2 regions of the Paenibacillus sp. FSL R7-0048 genome follow, and region 1 is predicted to be linked to the other one. Evidence: a T-box and tRNA genes for the amino acid it is inferred to sense, from the RefSeq annotation. Region 1 holds a T-box; the other holds one or more tRNA genes.
The links. The T-box of region 1 lies ahead of trpS (tryptophan--tRNA ligase). A T-box ahead of a tRNA ligase gene usually reads a tRNA of that ligase, here a tRNA-Trp.
Positions count from the first base shown of each region.

Region 1 (9,533 bases):
GGCTTCATAGGCAGAAGCACATTCTCTGAGTTGCAGAATGGACAGTATTGCACATACATATCGCCTAGAATGATGTCATAAGGCCAGGTATGACTAAATGGAATCATTGTGAGTCCTTCCCAGAAGGAGTCTCTTCATTTTCGCCCTCAGTTTGTGGGGGATTTTCTTTTTTGGATAGCTCCGCTATTTTTTGTAGTAAAATATGTTGGGGCATATGCATCAAGTGTTCCAAAGGAACGCCTAGTTGCTTGGATAACGTAATGGCTGTTTCCGGTGAAATTTGTAGTGGCTTCATATGGATGCCCTCCTAAAGTTTATCGGCTATAAATGTTCAGATATCGTTATTCACTTTACCATGGTGTTAAGACAATTACAAAGAAAGTCAAATGAAAGCAAAGGAATGGTGAGTACACATGAAACAACCGTTATCACTGACTTGGGAACTTGATACTATTTTTCCGGGGGGTTCTTCGTCTGCAGAGTTAGAAGGGTTCTTGAGCAAGCTTGAAAAAGATATTTTATCCTTGCAAGGCTTTGTGAAGGATGCTGTGGCACCAACGGATGTTGCGTCTACAAAAGCATTGGATGAGGTTATAGCATTGCTTCAGAGCTGTTCAGGAAGACTTGTGGAGGTCACTTCCTTCGCAGACTGTCTAGGCGCTCAGAATCAGATGGACAAGGGTGCGGTAAGGCTGGCGGCCAAAGTGACAAGCATGCGCGCTGGATTCGAAGGGATCAGCTCGCAATTTAGCAATGTCCTTCGTCAGACTACGGACAAGGTATGGGCTGAGTGGATGGCTCGTCCAGAGATTGCTCCTTTAACGTTCGTACTGAGCGAGAGCCGTGATTTGGCCCGTGAGAAGATGAGCCCTGAGCTGGAAAGCTTAGCGTTGGAATTAGCTGTTGACGGATATCATGGATGGAGCGGGCACTATGATACGATTGTGAGCTCGATCAAGATCCCATTTGAGGATGAAGAAGGAACAAAGCTGCTATCTGCTGGTCAAGCTTTTAATAAGTTGGATGATCCAGATCCAAAAGTGCGTCAAACGATGTTCCATAAATGGGAAGAGGCTTGGACTGAAGCGGCAGATAATTGCGCGGATACCTTAAATCACTTAGCAGGCTTCCGCCTGAAGCTCTATAAGGGCAGAGGCTGGGACGATGTTCTGAAAGATCCGCTCAGCATCAATCGTATGACACAGGACACCTTAAATACAATGTGGGACGTGATTACGAATAGCAAACCTGTACTTGTGTCCTACCTTCAGCGTAAAGCCAAGCTGCTGGGGCTGGATTCTCTCTCATGGGTCGATGTCGAAGCTCCTGTAGGCAAATCCTCCGGCAAGATCCCTTATGATCAAGCTGCGAAGGATATCGTCACACAGTTCCGTAAATTTAGTCCTAAGATGGCTGAGTTTGCAGAGCGTGCCTTTGATAATAACTGGATCGAGGTTGAGGATCGTAATGGCAAACGTCCTGGTGGATTCTGTACTTCCTTCCCTGAGAGTAAAGAATCACGGATATTCATGACTTACAGCGGTACACCTTCCAATGTTTCAACATTGGCCCATGAGCTGGGACATGCTTATCATTCCTACCTGCTTGATGATCAACCTGTATTTAATCAGAATTATGCAATGAACGTTGCAGAGACCGCTTCAACCTTTGCAGAAGTGATTGTATCTGATGCTCAGGTTAAAGCTGCGGGCAATGCAGAGGAGAAGCTGGCTCTGCTTGAAACGAAGATACAGAACAGTGTGGCATTCTTTATGAACATTCACGCTCGATTCTTGTTCGAGACTCGCTTTTATGAGAAACGTAAGGAAGGTCTTGTAAATGCTGAGGAACTGTCCGCTCTGATGGTGGAAGCACAGAAAGAAGCTTTCTGTGGTGTGCTTTCTGAATACCATCCTCACTTCTGGGCGTCAAAGCTGCATTTCTATATCACAGATGTACCTTTCTATAATTTCCCGTACACCGTTGGTTATATGTTCAGTACAGGCTTATATCGTCTGGCATTACAAGAGGGAGCTTCCTTTGCAGACAAATACGATAGCTTGTTGCAGGATACCGGCGTGATGACATTGGAGGATTTGGTGCTCAAACATTTGGGTGTGGATCTGACAAAACCGGATTTCTGGCAAGGAGCTACAGATCTGATCGTGGCTGATATTACCGAGTTCTTGGAGATGACAGAGCATTTAGCGTGAAATGTCTAAAATAAGACAAATTTCAGGACACAAAAAATAACGGAATTTCAGTGTGAACACGCAAAGACCCCGGTTAAGGGGTCTTTTTTTAATGCTTAAATGTCGAAAACCCCCGGTTTATAAAAATTAATATACGAATGATCCATGAATTTTGCGCATTACTAGGGATAATAACCCAATTTTGTAGAATAATGTTGTTTGACGTATTTAAGGGGTCTATAATGAGCCTTGAGCCTTATAAAAGGCTTGCATGGAAGACAAATGAGCTCAGCTCAAAAAGCTTAAGTAAGCGCTTACTAAGCCGATTTGTACGAAGTAAACTCGAAGTAGCTAAGCTCACAAAACGATATAAATCGAACCAGAAACTTGGGAAAAGGGGAAGGAGTGGCGGAGGGGAATTTTGGAACTGTAAGAGCGGGAGCGACTGCCTTTGTCTCCGAATTTCACCCGCTATACGCGTAAGAATTCAAGAAATTTGGAGACAACAGCGGCTGGAAGTCCAAACATTCCCCGCAGTAGCGACGGACCCTTAGCCCAAATATTTAGGGTTCGATTTATAAGACGAAGAAAACTCGAAGTAGCTAAGCTCACAAAAATTTTAGGAGGAAAGATATGCTTAAGACAGAACAGCTATCATTAGCAAGACAGATGGATTTGGTGTTTAGGGAACTGCAAGAGGAATTATCAGGACTATCTTCCGGTACGGTATTTGTGCAAATACGAAATAATACCATTGGCAAATTCGGCATACGTCATCACCCTTTAGCCGGTCGGGGTGGTGGATTCACAGAAGTGAAGGAAGGAATAACGGAGAGCCAGCAGTCTTCTTTTCGTCTAATGGCACTGGAGAGTCTGAAATACAAACGCCGTTGGACTCATGGTGAGATCAGCTATGAATTCGCTATAAGACAGGGCAAGCTAATCGTAGATGCTACGCTGGAGTCTAATTATAATATGGCGAATCTGATGATTCGATCTCCCCGTAATGCTTACGCCGAGAGTGCTGATCAATTTTTAAGTTAAACGTTTTACATAAAAATTGTTTGCAGCTGGGACTATAGGCTATAAATTAGAAAAACCCCCCACAGCTTCTAGAAGAAGTGTGAGAGGTTTGAAAGCTAGTCGGCAATAGGCTTTTTAAGACCTCTGCCGGATAAAACACTTAAGATAACGATGTTACTGACGACCGGACAGTTGTTGTTCTGCCAGTTGTACTAGACGTTTAGTGATGTAACCTCCCAAAGAACCAGTTTCGCGGGAAGTGTAGTTCCCGTAATAACCGTCAGCTGGGATCGTTACTCCAAGCTCTTGTGCTGCTTCATATTTCAATTGTTGCAACGCTGCATTTGCTTGAGGAACTACAAGGTTATTGGAACGGCTGCTACGACCTTGACCTGCTTGACCCATGTGTGTCACCTCCTTCGCCCGTTGTGAAGATAGTATGAGCGCTAAGAGGCTAATTCATGCATGCTATCGAAAGGTTTTAAGGATGGTAATTATTAGTCGATTAAAAGTAAGGGTAGAAAGCCCAAATAACTAAGCTCGCACAAAAAATCGGCCTTCTCTTACGTAAACGCAAGGGAAGACCGATATAATGTATATCTGCTTTAATTCTCGGGATAGATCATTTCCAGCATAGTGGACAGCTCAAGACTTTGACCTGGTTCTACCTTCAGCAAGCCCGTGAAGGAAGGGTCATCGGAAACGTTAGGAGCATCCGGGAGCCAGGTGTAAGGTTCGATGCACAGAAATTGATCGGCCGGACCTTTGGTATACAGGACCCAGTGGCGGAAATGATTCTCGTCAGCTGTATAACGAAGACCATAACCATCATCGCGTAATAGCAAGGCTTCTACGGGCTGCTTGTCACCAATACGTAGAGCAGTATCAAAATTAGTTCCCTGGAGGTTGATTCCAGAGTTTAGTGAATCTAGATCACCAAGTGGAATTAGATTGCCGCTAGGGAGCAATTCATCGTTTAGTTCATAAATGCTGTTTACGGGCAGCTTGAGATTCCAGCGTTCAGGTTCTCCATCGATCATAAACCAGGTGTGATAGCCGATCCCAAAGGGAATACGATGATCGCCGAGATTTGTAACCTTTAAAGTCTGGCTGAGCCGGGCATCCTGAAGCCTGAATGTCATTTCGAATTTGAGTGGAATGGGAAATTGCTCCATCCAGTGCGGATCATCTTCAGTAAGGAATTCAGTAGTGACTGCACAACCGTCCTCGTCTTCTTCAATATCGCTGACACACCAGGATTGAGTCCGGTGTAGACCATGGATATGATTGTCACCAGCGGTATTCTGGTCAAATTGATAACTTGTACCCTCGAATTGAAATTTTCCTTTACGAATTCTTCCGGGTGGAATTAAGAGCGGGATGCCAAAATGGTAAGGTTTTTGCATAAAGAAAGCTTGATCGCTTTCATCAGGCCGCCGCAGAATTTCCCGTTGTTCTTTTACATCAAACAATGAAATCACGTTGTTTCCTAGTCGCGGCAAAAGCGTGACTTCCAGTTCGCGGCTGTGCAAAATATAAGTATCATAACCGCCCCACTGCCCTTTGGTCACCTGTTTCATGAGATATGCTCCTTTATCGTAACTGTAATCGAATAGAACATGGATAACCTTATCATAACAGATTTATGCGGAAGTGGTTAAGTGATTTGACAACTTCTCTTTATGGTTCTATGATGAAGGCATTAAATTATGATGAGAATGTGATGACGGGGACAAGTAGACAGGAAATGCACCTTCAGAAAGCCGGTGGTTGATGCGAACCGGTAGGACACTCCTGATGAATGGACCCCTGAGCGCCGCGCTTGAACGGGAGCAAGATGCCCTAGTAGACCGGCCGGATCTTCCCCGTTAACGGAAGACTAAGGCTGTTTCCCTTTGACTATACAAAGGTTAAGCAGCGAATAAGGGTGGCACCACGGTCTCACGTCCCTTGCGGATGAGGCTTTTTTTGCGTTCTCGGAAATTGGAAATCACATCTAACGGAGGTCTATATTATGTTGAAAAAAGTAATGTCAGGCATACAACCGAGCGGTTCTCTAACTTTGGGTAACTATATCGGAGCGCTGAAAAATTTTGTGAAGCTGCAAGACGATCATCAATGTTTCTTTATGGTTGTCGATATGCATGCGATCACCGTTGCTCAAGATCCTGCGGCATTGCGTGAGCAGTCTGAAGCTGTAGCTGCACTCTTTATCGCGGCAGGAATTGATCCTGTGCGTTCGAATGTATATATGCAGTCTCATGTGCCTCAGCATGCGGAATTGGGCTGGATCATGACTACGCTAACGGCAATGGGCGAGCTTGAGCGTATGACACAGTTCAAAGATAAATCATCAGGTAAGGATTCGGTTGGCGCGGGCCTATTCGTATATCCTTCTTTAATGGCAGCAGATATTCTTGTTTATAATGCGGATCTTGTGCCAGTAGGTGAAGATCAGAAGCAGCACTTGGAGTTGACCCGTGATTTAGCTGGCCGATTCAATAACCGTTTTGGCGAATTCTTTACGATTCCTGAACCGTATATCCCTGAAGTGGGCGCACGCATTATGTCTCTGGATGATGGCACTAAAAAAATGAGCAAGAGCAGCCCGAATGCAGGCAGCTATATTGCCCTGTTGGATTCGCCGGATGTGATCCGTAAAAAAATCAGCCGCGCAACGACTGATTCTGGACGTGAAGTGATCTTTGATCCGGCTAACAAGCCAGAGATTAGTAACTTGATGAGTATTTACTCGGAATGTTCTGGAATGTCCCTTCAGCAAATTGCCGATCGTTATGAGGGACAAATGTATGGTGGCTTTAAGAAGGATCTTGGGGAAGTGGTTGTATCCACACTTGAGCCTTTGCAACAAAGATATCATGAAATTCGCAGTTCAGGTGCGATCACTGATATTCTTGCCGAAGGTGCTGAACGCGCACGTATTGTTGCAGCTGAGACGTTGAATGGCGTAAAAGAGCGGATGGGCTTTCTGCCAGCTCGTTAATCTTAGTCAGAGCTTAAGCTTTCCTGTTTGCGTCTAATTCTGGCTTTGAGGATAAATCCCCAGCCAATATTCATTACGCAAAGAAAACCAAGCAGAAGTGCCAGCCAGAAGCTATAGCTGATCGCGATTGAAGCGGCAGTGAGAATAAGAATAGAAGAACAAGCGAACCAAAGTGAGAGTCCTTTACCCATTAAGAGCCTTCCTTTCCGTGTCTGCTAAAATGAATCCCGGAGTATTATAAAATACTCCGGGATTTTTTGTGATTATAGAATAGATCTCTCAGTAAGTCTACAGTTTCATCGTAAAGAACCAGGGTCGATGGAGAATCGTTTGTCGAGCTTATCACTGCTAAGCCAGCCTACATAAGTATTTAAAGGTTTATATTGGTTATCCATAACTAATACAGCCACAAAAGGGTATTGTTTGCGGTGTAAATAACGAACGTCTCCCCAGCGCACCATATATCCTGAAGGAAGCTCCTCCACTTCGGCAACCGCATAAGAGGTGAAATATAGAAAGGACTGAATATCTGGATGCGACTTGGATATTTCCACAGCGGGATGATTCGAGCAGACCGCATGTTTGAACCATTCCAGGCGGTTGTTCAGTAGCTGTCCAACGTCATAGCTGCCGTCTTTTTTCACTTTAACTACGTTCCAGCGTTTAAGTGAAATTGTAGGGATTACAATATAACGTTCACCAGCATTATGGTGTATATCTTTAAGCTTGATGTTTCGTGTAAGGCGGGCATGAACAACCGTTCTCCAAATATAATAAAGAATGGTACAGGCATAAAGCGTAATAAATAAAGGTTTGGGCGGCACAATCCCAGTGATCCAGAGTAGAATAGCTGCGATATGGCTGCCAAAAATAAATGGATCGAAAATGTGGATGATATTCCAGGCAATCCATTTCTCAGTAAATGGACGGGCGGCCTGGGTTCCATAGGTGTTAAACAGATCAGAGAAGACGTGCACGCCTACGCCTATGAAACCCCAGAGTGCAACATGGCTTAAAGCTGCCAAATCAGTAAATCCAAACAGAGGCCCTAAGACTAGGGCAATCAGAGCGGGCCACAAAATTAGAAAAGGCAAGGAGTGTGTGATTCCCCGGTGATTACGAATATATATTGCATTGTCCTTTAGTCTTAATGCGGTATCGGCATCAGGAGCTTGTGAGCCTAAAATCGTAGCCAGCATAACGGCTCCGGCCAGTTTAGGGTCAGAAGCAACGACAGGATCTACGAATGAAAGTCCGGCTAACCCTATGCCCATAACTAAATGTGTAGCGGTGTCCATTGGTCAGTTCTCCTTTGTTGTTCGGAAGTACATTATTAATAATTACCCAAATACAGCTTAGGTTATTAACGGGCTGGAAATAAATATTGTCACGTAATTGTCAAATTCATGAACATACTGTGCCATGACTGTCAAAGTCTCCTCGGGTTTGATATGATAAAGTTAACAGCGAAGTCTATTTAGTGCTTCGGCTAGAACGTTAGAAGTTCGTTTAGAAGGAGGATCATTTGGTGTGGATAATCATATAACATTTCAAGCTTCTTCCGATTCTGCAGCTATGTCTGCAAAATCTCCACCGGAAGGTGCAAGTTGGCGTGATTTCATTACCGTAACAAAACCCGGTATTATCCGATCTAACCTCATCGCTGCCTTTGCAGGATATTGGCTGGCTTCAGGTTGGGATGTTCAATACGGCAGATTAGTTCTGACTCTGCTCGGTACAATGCTGGTTATGGCTTCGGCCTGTGTTTTTAATAACTATTTCGACCGTGACCTGGACATGAAGATGGAAAGAACGCGCGATCGGGGGCTTCCTACAGGACGACTGAAACCCAAAACCGTATTGCTGTATGCTATTGGGCTAGGGATTGCGGGCTTGATTGTACTATTTGCTTTTTCCGGAGTTTTAGCCGGTCTGTTCGGGATTGTAGGGATGTTCGTTTACGTTGTAGTATACACCCTTTGGTTGAAACGGACATCAACATGGAGCACTTCAGTAGGTGCGATCTCTGGAGCTATGCCACCTGTAATTGGCTACGTTGCAGTTACGGGAACAGTTGATCTAGGGGCTTGGCTGATGTTTGCGATGTTGTTTCTGTGGCAACCTCCCCATTTCTGGGCACTCGGGATTAGACGTAAAGAAGAATATAGAGCCGCTGGATTTCCGCTGCTGCCTGTAGTCAAAGGAACACGTCGTACGAAGTTTCAAATGATTCCTTATGTAGCACTGTTGCTGCCTATTCCAGTGTTAATGTACGCCTACGATTATGCAGGCATTTTTTATCTGGTGATTTCAACAGCGCTGTCCCTGGCTTGGTTAATCATAACCTTGATGGGCTTTGCAGCAAAAGATGACGAAGTCTGGGCGAAGAAGAACTTCCTCTTCTCCATTAACTACCTAACGGTAAGTTTGATCGTACTTGTATTGAATACGATTCACGGTTAAGAAGAGGGAGGGTATTATTGTCCGTGCAGACCTTTAAGCGTTATAAATGGACCTGGATTCTACTATTGCTTGCTTTGGTAATGGCTGGTTATCTGGCAGTTAATTCTTTGAATTTAGGAAAAGAAAAACTGCCGGTAATCGGAGAAGTGCAGGACTTTTCACTTGAAAATGTGGATGGAGACCAGATTACTCTGGCTGATACACAAGGTAAAGCGCGGCTGGTATACTTTTTTTTCACACAATGTCCGGATGTATGTCCTATAACTACGTTTCTGTTATCTCAGACGCAGAAAATTCTGGTCGACGATGGCAGCTTTGGAAAAGATACGGCGTTCGTCTCCATTTCTTTTGATCCAGAGAATGATACGCGTGAAGCCATTAAAAGCTTTGCGGACCGTTTCCAGGCAGATTATAAGGGTTGGTACTTCTTACGGGGGGATCAGGAAGTCATTCGTAAGCTGGCAACTGATTCTTTTAAAGTACTAATTGCAGGGAATAGTAAAGAAAATTTCGTACATGCCAATCGCATAGCATTGGTTGATCGGGACAATCGTCTCCGTGCATTGTATGACGCAGGGGATACGGATAACATAACGCCTGAATTTCTTGCCGATAGGCTGAATGAATTGGCTCGTGAATAGAACCTAACCGCATAACAGAAACGCCTTTTTCGAATCCCATTTATTGAAGGATAACGAAAAAGGCGTTTTTAATTTCTTAGGCAATATATCGCGAATCAAAAAGGAATGGGTTCAGGGTAAATGATGAACTCTTCCAGACCCGCTTTTTCAAGCTGATTAATATTGTATTCATCTGGAGTGCCTTCCACTCCGGCATAACCCCGGCGTGTA
Region 1 covers NZ_JBBORF010000001.1:6,072,626-6,082,158, reverse strand. The annotation lists gene NSQ91_RS26940 (hypothetical protein) at 1-107, opposite strand, end outside; gene NSQ91_RS26935 (YycC family protein) at 104-295, opposite strand; gene NSQ91_RS26930 (M3 family oligoendopeptidase) at 414-2,213, shown strand; gene NSQ91_RS26925 (hypothetical protein) at 2,826-3,236, shown strand; gene NSQ91_RS26920 (alpha/beta-type small acid-soluble spore protein) at 3,390-3,620, opposite strand; gene NSQ91_RS26915 (aldose 1-epimerase) at 3,821-4,795, opposite strand; T-box leader at 4,930-5,169, shown strand; gene trpS (tryptophan--tRNA ligase) at 5,233-6,219, shown strand; gene NSQ91_RS26905 (hypothetical protein) at 6,222-6,410, opposite strand; gene NSQ91_RS26900 (metal-dependent hydrolase) at 6,516-7,517, opposite strand; gene cyoE (heme o synthase) at 7,750-8,682, shown strand; gene NSQ91_RS26890 (SCO family protein) at 8,706-9,323, shown strand; gene NSQ91_RS26885 (DNA primase) at 9,419-9,533, opposite strand, start outside.

Region 2 (9,533 bases), 170 kb from region 1:
ACGAGCATTGGGCTGCTAGTCCTGTAGCGGGCTCTGTTGCGTCTCTGCCGTGGGTAGAAAGCTCGTTAAGCCGGATCATAGAGGAAGACGATGTGCCGCCTGAGAAGCTGATTCTAGGGATTCCACTGTATACTAGAATCTGGACTGAGGCCCAGGTGGATGGCAAGACCAAAGTAAGCTCTAAATCGGTTAGTATGAATGCCGTTGAAAAAATTATTAAAGAGAAGAAGCTGACCCCAACCTTTGATAAGGCAGCAGGGCAGAATTACGTTGAGTATAAGGAGGATGGCGCTCTTAAAAAAATATGGATCGAAGACAAAGTTTCTTTAAAAGCTAGAGTTGAGCTTGCTAAGTCTTTAGGGCTTGGTGGCATCGGTTCATGGAATCGCAGCTTTAGTAATCCGTCTGCGTGGGAGGCATTACAAGGGATTCATAAGTAATTATTATTTCATTCATATTAAACAAAGGGGCTCCCAATATAGGGGCCCCTTTGTTGTATTTAGCAAATGTTTGATTGCATTATAAATCGCTAGTAATAAGCTTCTGTAAGATGTGTTTTATTGATTAAGCTGCTGACTCTTAAGTTGTTCCGCAGTAATATTGGCCTCAGCTGGATCCATAGTAAGGATGGTATGGCAGAACATACAGCGGTCTGTTTTGCCCAGCATTTTGGTCAGCTTGTGACATTCAGGGCATTCCAGTTGGACTGCGCTAGTTGACAGCATCCCAGCCCAGAAATAGATTGCAAGACTTGCCATCATTGAGATTAAACCGATTACAAGACCGATTCCAGCGAATACTTTTCCAGTTGAGCCCCAAAACACGATGCCCGCTGTACCCAAAACCATAAGTCCCATTCCGAGCATTGTGAGCAGTAATCCCCATGTGCGAAAAGCGTTGATCTTAGCCGTTTTAAACTTCATGAGTGTTTGCTCCTAACTAAATATAGTTGGGTTGTCCAGAAGGAACTGTCTTTCATATGTAGAATAATAATTATAACTGAATTATAACTGACTGGACGCAAAATCGCCAAATTTAATGGAGGGAAGCATGGAATTGTCCAATGTAACTTTGTTGAGTGGAGAAACGTTTGATGAGAATGTTTTAGGAGCGGTCGTTTTGCGGCAGAATGGGGATATTCCGTTTCAAAGCGCACTTCTTCAAGATTTTGATATGGTAGTGTTAGTATTGCATGAAGAACAGGATAGAGAGCATATTGTTCGCCATACCATTGCCGGTGACCAACGGACCCAGTCAGTCCATATCGGCCTTTTTGCTTTGGAGCAGGCTGTTATGGCAGGGGATAATAACGAACTTCTTATCAGTTTGATGAGGGGGGAAGTGATCTGGGACCCCAAGGGAATACTCGAGGAAATGCGCCGCGAGATATTACAATTTGAAGGACCGATTAAGGAACGGGTCGCATTTATGGAGTTTGCTCGCTTTTTGCATATGTATGTGAAATCCAAGCGCTATATAGAGGCTGGATTTATTATGGATGCTTACAACTGTGTATTGATAGCTTTATATCATTGGGCAAGAATAGAAGTGAGTGAAGTGGGTGCTTTCCCCGAGCCAGCTATTTGGGAGCAGGTTAAAAGCATGAATACCTCCGTTCATAAACTTTATGAGGAGTTAACGGTCAGTACTGAGACCTTAGAGCAACGTGTTGAGCTTGTGCTTCTTGCATGTGAATTTGGGATTATGTCCAAAATGACGGATTGTTGTCTATTGCTCTTTAATATTTTGAATAGCCGTAAGGAAGCATGGAGCATTAAAGAATTACTGCAGCATTCAGGTCTGAGTCAATTAGAGTCTGAACTACCCCTTGTTTTACGAAAGCTGGTTTCTCGTTCGCTAATCCGAGAGATTACATCTTGGGCTGATGTTCACGAGGGAGAAGGGCATGCGATCCGCTATACATTATAGAGATGAATTAGATACAGCAGAAGATGTTTAATTATAGAGAGATGAGCAAGGATAGGGAGAGGCTGAGCACTCTCTTTTTGTTTGTTTACTAATATGAAACGCTCATATTTATTCAGAAAAATTAATGGTTGACTCTTTCCTTGTTCATGTGTTAAATTATAACTCGTCCCTCTGACACAGAGATGTGCTTTCGAAAACATTCGAAAGACAACCGAAAAAAGAAATTAAAAAAAAAGGTTGACTAAAACGAGGACGCTGTGATATATTATAAAGGTCGCTGCTGAACAACACATCGACGAAATAAACAGCTTGATCTTTGAAAACTGAACAACGAGTGAGTAGGAAATCACGCAAGTGAAATCCAAAATTAGAGAATTAATTTTCTCGTCAGATGTTTCAAAATGAGCATATCGCTCTTTTCAATACTAATTGGAGAGTTTGATCCTGGCTCAGGACGAACGCTGGCGGCGTGCCTAATACATGCAAGTCGAGCGGAGTTATTTTGAAAGCTTGCTTTCAAAATAACTTAGCGGCGGACGGGTGAGTAACACGTAGGCAACCTGCCCTTCAGACTGGGATAACTACCGGAAACGGTAGCTAATACCGGATAATTTCTTTTTTCTCCTGAGAGAAGAATGAAAGACGGAGCAATCTGTCACTGAGGGATGGGCCTGCGGCGCATTAGCTAGTTGGTGGGGTAACGGCCCACCAAGGCGACGATGCGTAGCCGACCTGAGAGGGTGAACGGCCACACTGGGACTGAGACACGGCCCAGACTCCTACGGGAGGCAGCAGTAGGGAATCTTCCGCAATGGGCGAAAGCCTGACGGAGCAACGCCGCGTGAGTGATGAAGGTTTTCGGATCGTAAAGCTCTGTTGCCAGGGAAGAACGTCCGGTAGAGTAACTGCTACCGGAGTGACGGTACCTGAGAAGAAAGCCCCGGCTAACTACGTGCCAGCAGCCGCGGTAATACGTAGGGGGCAAGCGTTGTCCGGAATTATTGGGCGTAAAGCGCGCGCAGGCGGCTATTTAAGTCTGGTGTTTAAACCTTGGGCTCAACCTGAGGTCGCACTGGAAACTGGGTGGCTTGAGTACAGAAGAGGAAAGTGGAATTCCACGTGTAGCGGTGAAATGCGTAGATATGTGGAGGAACACCAGTGGCGAAGGCGACTTTCTGGGCTGTAACTGACGCTGAGGCGCGAAAGCGTGGGGAGCAAACAGGATTAGATACCCTGGTAGTCCACGCCGTAAACGATGAGTGCTAGGTGTTAGGGGTTTCGATACCCTTGGTGCCGAAGTTAACACAGTAAGCACTCCGCCTGGGGAGTACGGTCGCAAGACTGAAACTCAAAGGAATTGACGGGGACCCGCACAAGCAGTGGAGTATGTGGTTTAATTCGAAGCAACGCGAAGAACCTTACCAGGTCTTGACATCCCTCTGAATCTGCTAGAGATAGCAGCGGCCTTCGGGACAGAGGAGACAGGTGGTGCATGGTTGTCGTCAGCTCGTGTCGTGAGATGTTGGGTTAAGTCCCGCAACGAGCGCAACCCTTAACTTTAGTTGCCAGCAGGTAATGCTGGGCACTCTAGAGTGACTGCCGGTGACAAACCGGAGGAAGGTGGGGATGACGTCAAATCATCATGCCCCTTATGACCTGGGCTACACACGTACTACAATGGCCGGTACAACGGGAAGCGAAGCCGCGAGGTGGAGCCAATCCCATCAAAGCCGGTCTCAGTTCGGATTGCAGGCTGCAACTCGCCTGCATGAAGTCGGAATTGCTAGTAATCGCGGATCAGCATGCCGCGGTGAATACGTTCCCGGGTCTTGTACACACCGCCCGTCACACCACGAGAGTTTACAACACCCGAAGTCGGTGGGGTAACCCGCAAGGGAGCCAGCCGCCGAAGGTGGGGTAGATGATTGGGGTGAAGTCGTAACAAGGTAGCCGTATCGGAAGGTGCGGCTGGATCACCTCCTTTCTATGGAGAATCGTTCTCTGCAATGAGAACATTCAAATCGGAAGCTAAGCTTCCAAAACTCAGGTTTAGGCCTGTTACTCACTCGTTGCTCAGTTTTGAGAGTTTAAGCTCTCAAGTAAGACTTGATCCTTGAAAACTGGATACCGAAACGAATTTGCGTTTTAGAACATCTTTTAGCAACTTGTGCAAACAAGTAAATGTTATTAGTGAGATGATTCCAAAGAGAATGTCATCGTATGATATTTTCCTGCGGAAGAATCAAGGTTAAGCTAATAAGAGCACACGGAGGATGCCTAGGCGCCAGGAGCCGACGAAGGACGTGGCGAACAACGAAACTGCCTCGGGGAGCTGTAAGCAAGCTTTGATCCGGGGGTGTCCGAATGGGGAAACCCAGCTGTGGTAATTCGCAGTTACTCATTTCTGAATACATAGGAAATGTAGAGGCAGACCAGGGGAACTGAAACATCTAAGTACCCTGAGGAAGAGAAAACAATAGTGATTCCGTCAGTAGCGGCGAGCGAACGCGGAACAGCCTAAACCTAAGAGCTTGCTCTTAGGGGTTGTGGGACGTCTCACATGGAGTTACAAAGGAATATGGTAGGTGAAGAGGTCTGGAAAGGCCCGCGATAGAGGTAAAAGCCCTGTAACCTAAACTGTGTTCTCTCCGAGACGGATCCCGAGTAGTGCGGGGCACGTGAAACCCCGTATGAATCCAGCAGGACCATCTGCTAAGGCTAAATACTACCTGGCGACCGATAGTGAAACAGTACCGTGAGGGAAAGGTGAAAAGCACCCCGGAAGGGGAGTGAAATAGAACCTGAAACCGTGTGCTTACAAAAAGTCAGAGCCCTATTAATGGGTGATGGCGTGCCTTTTGTAGAATGAACCGGCGAGTTACGTTTAACATGCAAGGTTAAGCCGAGAAGGTGGAGCCGCAGCGAAAGCGAGTCTGAATAGGGCGACTTAGTATGTGGACGTAGACCCGAAACCGTGTGATCTACCCCTGTCCAGGGTGAAGGTGCGGTAACACGCACTGGAGGCCCGAACCCACGTACGTTGAAAAGTGCGGGGATGAGGTGGGGGTAGCGGAGAAATTCCAATCGAACTCGGAGATAGCTGGTTCTCCCCGAAATAGCTTTAGGGCTAGCCTCGGTATAAGAGTAGTGGAGGTAGAGCACTGATTGGGTGCGGGGTCCGCAAGGATTACCAAGCTCAGTCAAACTCCGAATGCCATATACTTATTGCCGGGAGTCAGACAGTGAGTGCTAAGATCCATTGTCAAAAGGGAAACAGCCCAGACCATCAGCTAAGGTCCCCAAGTGTGTGTTAAGTGGGAAAGGATGTGGAGTTGCACAGACAACCAGGATGTTGGCTTAGAAGCAGCCACCATTGAAAGAGTGCGTAATAGCTCACTGGTCGAGTGACTCTGCGCCGAAAATGTAACGGGGCTAAACACACCACCGAAGCTATGGCTAGATGCTTTGCATCTGGGGTAGGGGAGCGTTGTGTAGGGGTTGAAGGTGTACTGAAAAGAGCGCTGGACACTACACAAGTGAGAATGCCGGTATGAGTAACGAAAAGATCAGTGAGAATCTGATCCGCCGAAAGCCCAAGGTTTCCTGAGGAAGGCTCGTCCGCTCAGGGTAAGTCGGGACCTAAGGCGAGGCCGAAAGGCGTAGTCGAAGGACAACAGTTTGAAATTACTGTACCACCGTAATCCGCTATGAGCGATGGGGTGACGCAGGAGGGTAGTGACGCGGACTGATGGATGTCCGTCTAAGCAGTGAGGCTGATGTGTAGGCAAATCCGCACATCGTTAAGGCTGGGCTGTGATGGGGAGCGAAAATTATAGTAGCGAAGGTCATGATCTCACACTGCCAAGAAAAGCCTCTAGCCAGGAGAAGGTGCCCGTACCGCAAACCGACACAGGTAGGCGAGAAGAGAATTCTAAGGCGCGCGGAAGAACTCTCGTTAAGGAACTCGGCAAAATGACCCCGTAACTTCGGGAGAAGGGGTGCCCCGGTAGTGTGAATAGCACGAGGGGGCCGCAGTGAAAAGGCCCAAGCGACTGTTTAGCAAAAACACAGGTCTGTGCGAAGCCGCAAGGCGAAGTATACGGGCTGACGCCTGCCCGGTGCTGGAAGGTTAAGGGGAGTGGTTAGGGGTAACCCGAAGCTATGAACCGAAGCCCCAGTAAACGGCGGCCGTAACTATAACGGTCCTAAGGTAGCGAAATTCCTTGTCAGGTAAATTCTGACCCGCACGAATGGCGTAACGACTTGGGCGCTGTCTCAACGAGAGATCCGGTGAAATTTTAATACCTGTGAAGATGCAGGTTACCCGCGACAAGACGGAAAGACCCCATGGAGCTTTACTGCAGCTTGATATTGAATTTGGGTACGATCTGTACAGGATAGGTGGGAGCCGTAGAAATCGGAGCGCAAGCTTCGGTGGAGGCGCCGTTGGGATACCACCCTGATCGTATCTAGGTTCTAACCTAGTGCCCTTACCGGGTACGGGGACCGTGTCAGGCGGGCAGTTTGACTGGGGCGGTCGCCTCCTAAAGAGTAACGGAGGCGTTCCAAGGTTCCCTCAGAATGGTTGGAAATCATTCGCAGAGTGCAAAGGCATAAGGGAGCTTGACTGCGAGACCTACAAGTCGAGCAGGGACGAAAGTCGGACTTAGTGATCCGGTGGTACCGCATGGAAGGGCCATCGCTCAACGGATAAAAGCTACCCTGGGGATAACAGGCTTATCTCCCCCAAGAGTCCACATCGACGGGGAGGTTTGGCACCTCGATGTCGGCTCATCGCATCCTGGGGCTGAAGTAGGTCCCAAGGGTTGGGCTGTTCGCCCATTAAAGCGGTACGCGAGCTGGGTTCAGAACGTCGTGAGACAGTTCGGTCCCTATCTGTCGTGGGCGCAGGAAATTTGAGAGGAGCTGTCCTTAGTACGAGAGGACCGGGATGGACGTACCGCTGGTGCACCAGTTGTTCCGCCAGGAGCATGGCTGGGTAGCTACGTACGGACGGGATAAGCGCTGAAAGCATCTAAGCGTGAAGCCCCCCTCAAGATGAGATTTCCCAATTAGTAAGACCCCTTGAAGACGACGAGGTAGATAGGTTGGAGGTGGAAGTGCAGCAATGCATGGAGCTGACCAATACTAATCGGTCGAGGGCTTATCCTATACGTAGAATGCAGATTCGTTTCGGATTCAGTTTTCAGGCATCAAGCCTGGTATGAATATTCCCTGATAGCTCAGTTGGTAGAGCACTCGACTGTTAATCGAGTTGTCACAGGTTCGAGTCCTGTTCGGGGAGCCATATGGAGAGGTGTCCGAGTTTGGCCGAAGGAGCACGATTGGAAATCGTGTAGGCGCCACAAGCGTCTCGAGGGTTCGAATCCCTCTCTCTCCGCCACAAATTTATAATTAGTATGGCCCGTTGGTCAAGGGGTTAAGACACCTCCCTTTCACGGAGGTAACATGGGTTCGAATCCCATACGGGTCACCAAATTTTCACTTGATTTATCCTAGTGGACTTTGGTACAATAACAATTGTTGTTTATGGAGGCTTAGCTCAGCTGGGAGAGCATCTGCCTTACAAGCAGAGGGTCGGGGGTTCGATCCCCTCAGCCTCCACCATAACACTTTCTTACTGACGCGGGGTGGAGCAGCCCGGTAGCTCGTCGGGCTCATAACCCGAAGGCCGCAGGTTCAAATCCTGCCCCCGCAACCAATTAACTTAAGCAATTATATCTTTTGGAACCGTGGTGTAGTTGGCCTAACATGCCTGCCTGTCACGCAGGAGATCGCGGGTTCGAATCCCGTCGGTTCCGCCATTTTCATCATGGCTCGGTAGCTCAGTCGGTAGAGCAGAGGACTGAAAATCCTCGTGTCGGCGGTTCGATTCCGTCCCGAGCCACCATTTATCATCACAAAAGAATGAGTGCCATGCCGGTGTAGCTCAATTGGTAGAGCAACTGACTTGTAATCAGTAGGTTGGGGGTTCAAGTCCTCTCGCCGGCACCATCCTTGGAGGATTAGCGAAGTGGCCAAACGCATCAGACTGTAAATCTGCTCACGTGAGTGTTCGGTGGTTCGAATCCATCATCCTCCACCAGTTTTTAGGGGCATAGTTTAAAGGTAGAACAACGGTCTCCAAAACCGTTGGTGTGGGTTCAATTCCTGCTGCCCCTGCCAAGTTCTTTCTAAAGTTTAATATGGCGGCCGTGGCGAAGGGGTTAACGCACCGGATTGTGGTTCCGGCATTCGTGGGTTCGAGACCCATCGGCCGCCCCATTTACTTTAAAATGAATAATGGCAACAATATCAACTTAATATGGCGACTGTGGCGAAGGGGTTAACGCACCGGATTGTGGTTCCGGCATTCGTGGGTTCGAGACCCATCAGTCGCCCCATTTTACTTTAAAATGTTATTGGGGATTAGCCAAGCGGTAAGGCAACGGACTTTGACTCCGTCACTCATAGGTTCGAATCCTATATCCCCAGCCATTTTATGCGGACGTGGCTCAGCGGTAGAGCATCGCCTTGCCAAGGCGAGGGTCGCGGGTTCGATTCCCGTCGTCCGCTCCAAGTTTTCATGGCGCCATAGCCAAGTGGTAAGGCAAAGCTCTGCAAAAGCTTTATCCCCAGTTCAAATCTGGGTGGCGCCTCCATTTAGTTCATATGTGCCGGCGTGGCGGAATGGCAGACGCGCTCGACTCAAAATCGAGTGGGAAACCGTGGAGGTTCGAGTCCTCTCGCCGGTATCTTAAAAAGGTTTGTAAGAATGCTTTTATAAGCAATCTTACAAACCTTTTTTCTTTATGTCCTTGGGTTTACAGCAGTAAGCCGTTGAATAGAGAGTTTCTCTATTTCAACGGCTTTTTTTAATCTGATTAGTGATTAACCTGATTGATTATTAATGCGGAATGCTCGCGGGGTAAGACCTATTTCTCGTTTGAACATATTGCAGAATTGGGCATCGTTCACAAAACCTGCAGCAGCAGATACTTCAGAGATTTGCATCTGAGTATGACGTAATAGAGATTTTGCATAATCCAGGCGTTTTAACAGCAAATACCGCAGGGGTGAAGACCCGAAACGTTCTTTAAATAGATGGCGAAAACGATCGTAACTATATCCGGACATTTCTGATAGTGTTTCGACGGACAATTTATGGCGATAATGCTCATTCATATAATTAAGGACATATTGTACTCGATCTTCTGTTGGGGATTGATATCCAGAGGCACTAAGAAGCCTCATAAGATGGACGGTAATCTCGCTCATTTGTAGGTTTAGAAGCTCAGAGAATCCGTCTTGCTTGCGTGTAAACTCTGCTTTCATTCGCAGCAGGATTTGAAGAACGGTCTGATCTTTATCATCTTCATATACGCCGAGCAGATTACTCATATTAGGGTGTTCCGAGTGGAAGCCTACAAATAATACATTTGCATCCTCACGGTGGTGCTCGTCATGTTTATGATTGGGTGGCACAAGCGCGAAAGAAGAGGAGCGAAAATGGTAACTTCGTGGGCCAACATTGGTTGTCCCTACCCCCTGTAAATAATAGACTAGTTCGTAGCATTCATGCTGGTGTGGAGGGATATAAGTAT
Region 2 covers NZ_JBBORF010000001.1:6,243,156-6,252,688, reverse strand. The annotation lists gene NSQ91_RS27650 (glycosyl hydrolase family 18 protein) at 1-440, shown strand, start outside; gene NSQ91_RS27645 (DUF2614 family zinc ribbon-containing protein) at 558-923, opposite strand; gene NSQ91_RS27640 (nucleotidyltransferase-like protein) at 1,051-1,929, shown strand; rRNA gene NSQ91_RS27635 (16S ribosomal RNA) at 2,356-3,913, shown strand; rRNA gene NSQ91_RS27630 (23S ribosomal RNA) at 4,176-7,101, shown strand; tRNA gene NSQ91_RS27625 (tRNA-Asn) at 7,162-7,237, shown strand; tRNA gene NSQ91_RS27620 (tRNA-Ser) at 7,241-7,333, shown strand; tRNA gene NSQ91_RS27615 (tRNA-Glu) at 7,352-7,426, shown strand; tRNA gene NSQ91_RS27610 (tRNA-Val) at 7,482-7,557, shown strand; tRNA gene NSQ91_RS27605 (tRNA-Met) at 7,575-7,651, shown strand; tRNA gene NSQ91_RS27600 (tRNA-Asp) at 7,677-7,754, shown strand; tRNA gene NSQ91_RS27595 (tRNA-Phe) at 7,765-7,840, shown strand; tRNA gene NSQ91_RS27590 (tRNA-Thr) at 7,869-7,944, shown strand; tRNA gene NSQ91_RS27585 (tRNA-Tyr) at 7,950-8,035, shown strand; tRNA gene NSQ91_RS27580 (tRNA-Trp) at 8,042-8,115, shown strand; tRNA gene NSQ91_RS27575 (tRNA-His) at 8,139-8,214, shown strand; tRNA gene NSQ91_RS27570 (tRNA-His) at 8,258-8,333, shown strand; tRNA gene NSQ91_RS27565 (tRNA-Gln) at 8,353-8,427, shown strand; tRNA gene NSQ91_RS27560 (tRNA-Gly) at 8,434-8,508, shown strand; tRNA gene NSQ91_RS27555 (tRNA-Cys) at 8,518-8,591, shown strand; tRNA gene NSQ91_RS27550 (tRNA-Leu) at 8,606-8,684, shown strand; gene NSQ91_RS27545 (AraC family transcriptional regulator) at 8,821-9,533, opposite strand, start outside.
Region 2: it has a tRNA-Trp gene. The T-box ahead of trpS (tryptophan--tRNA ligase) is inferred to sense a tRNA for this amino acid. The anticodon was not compared.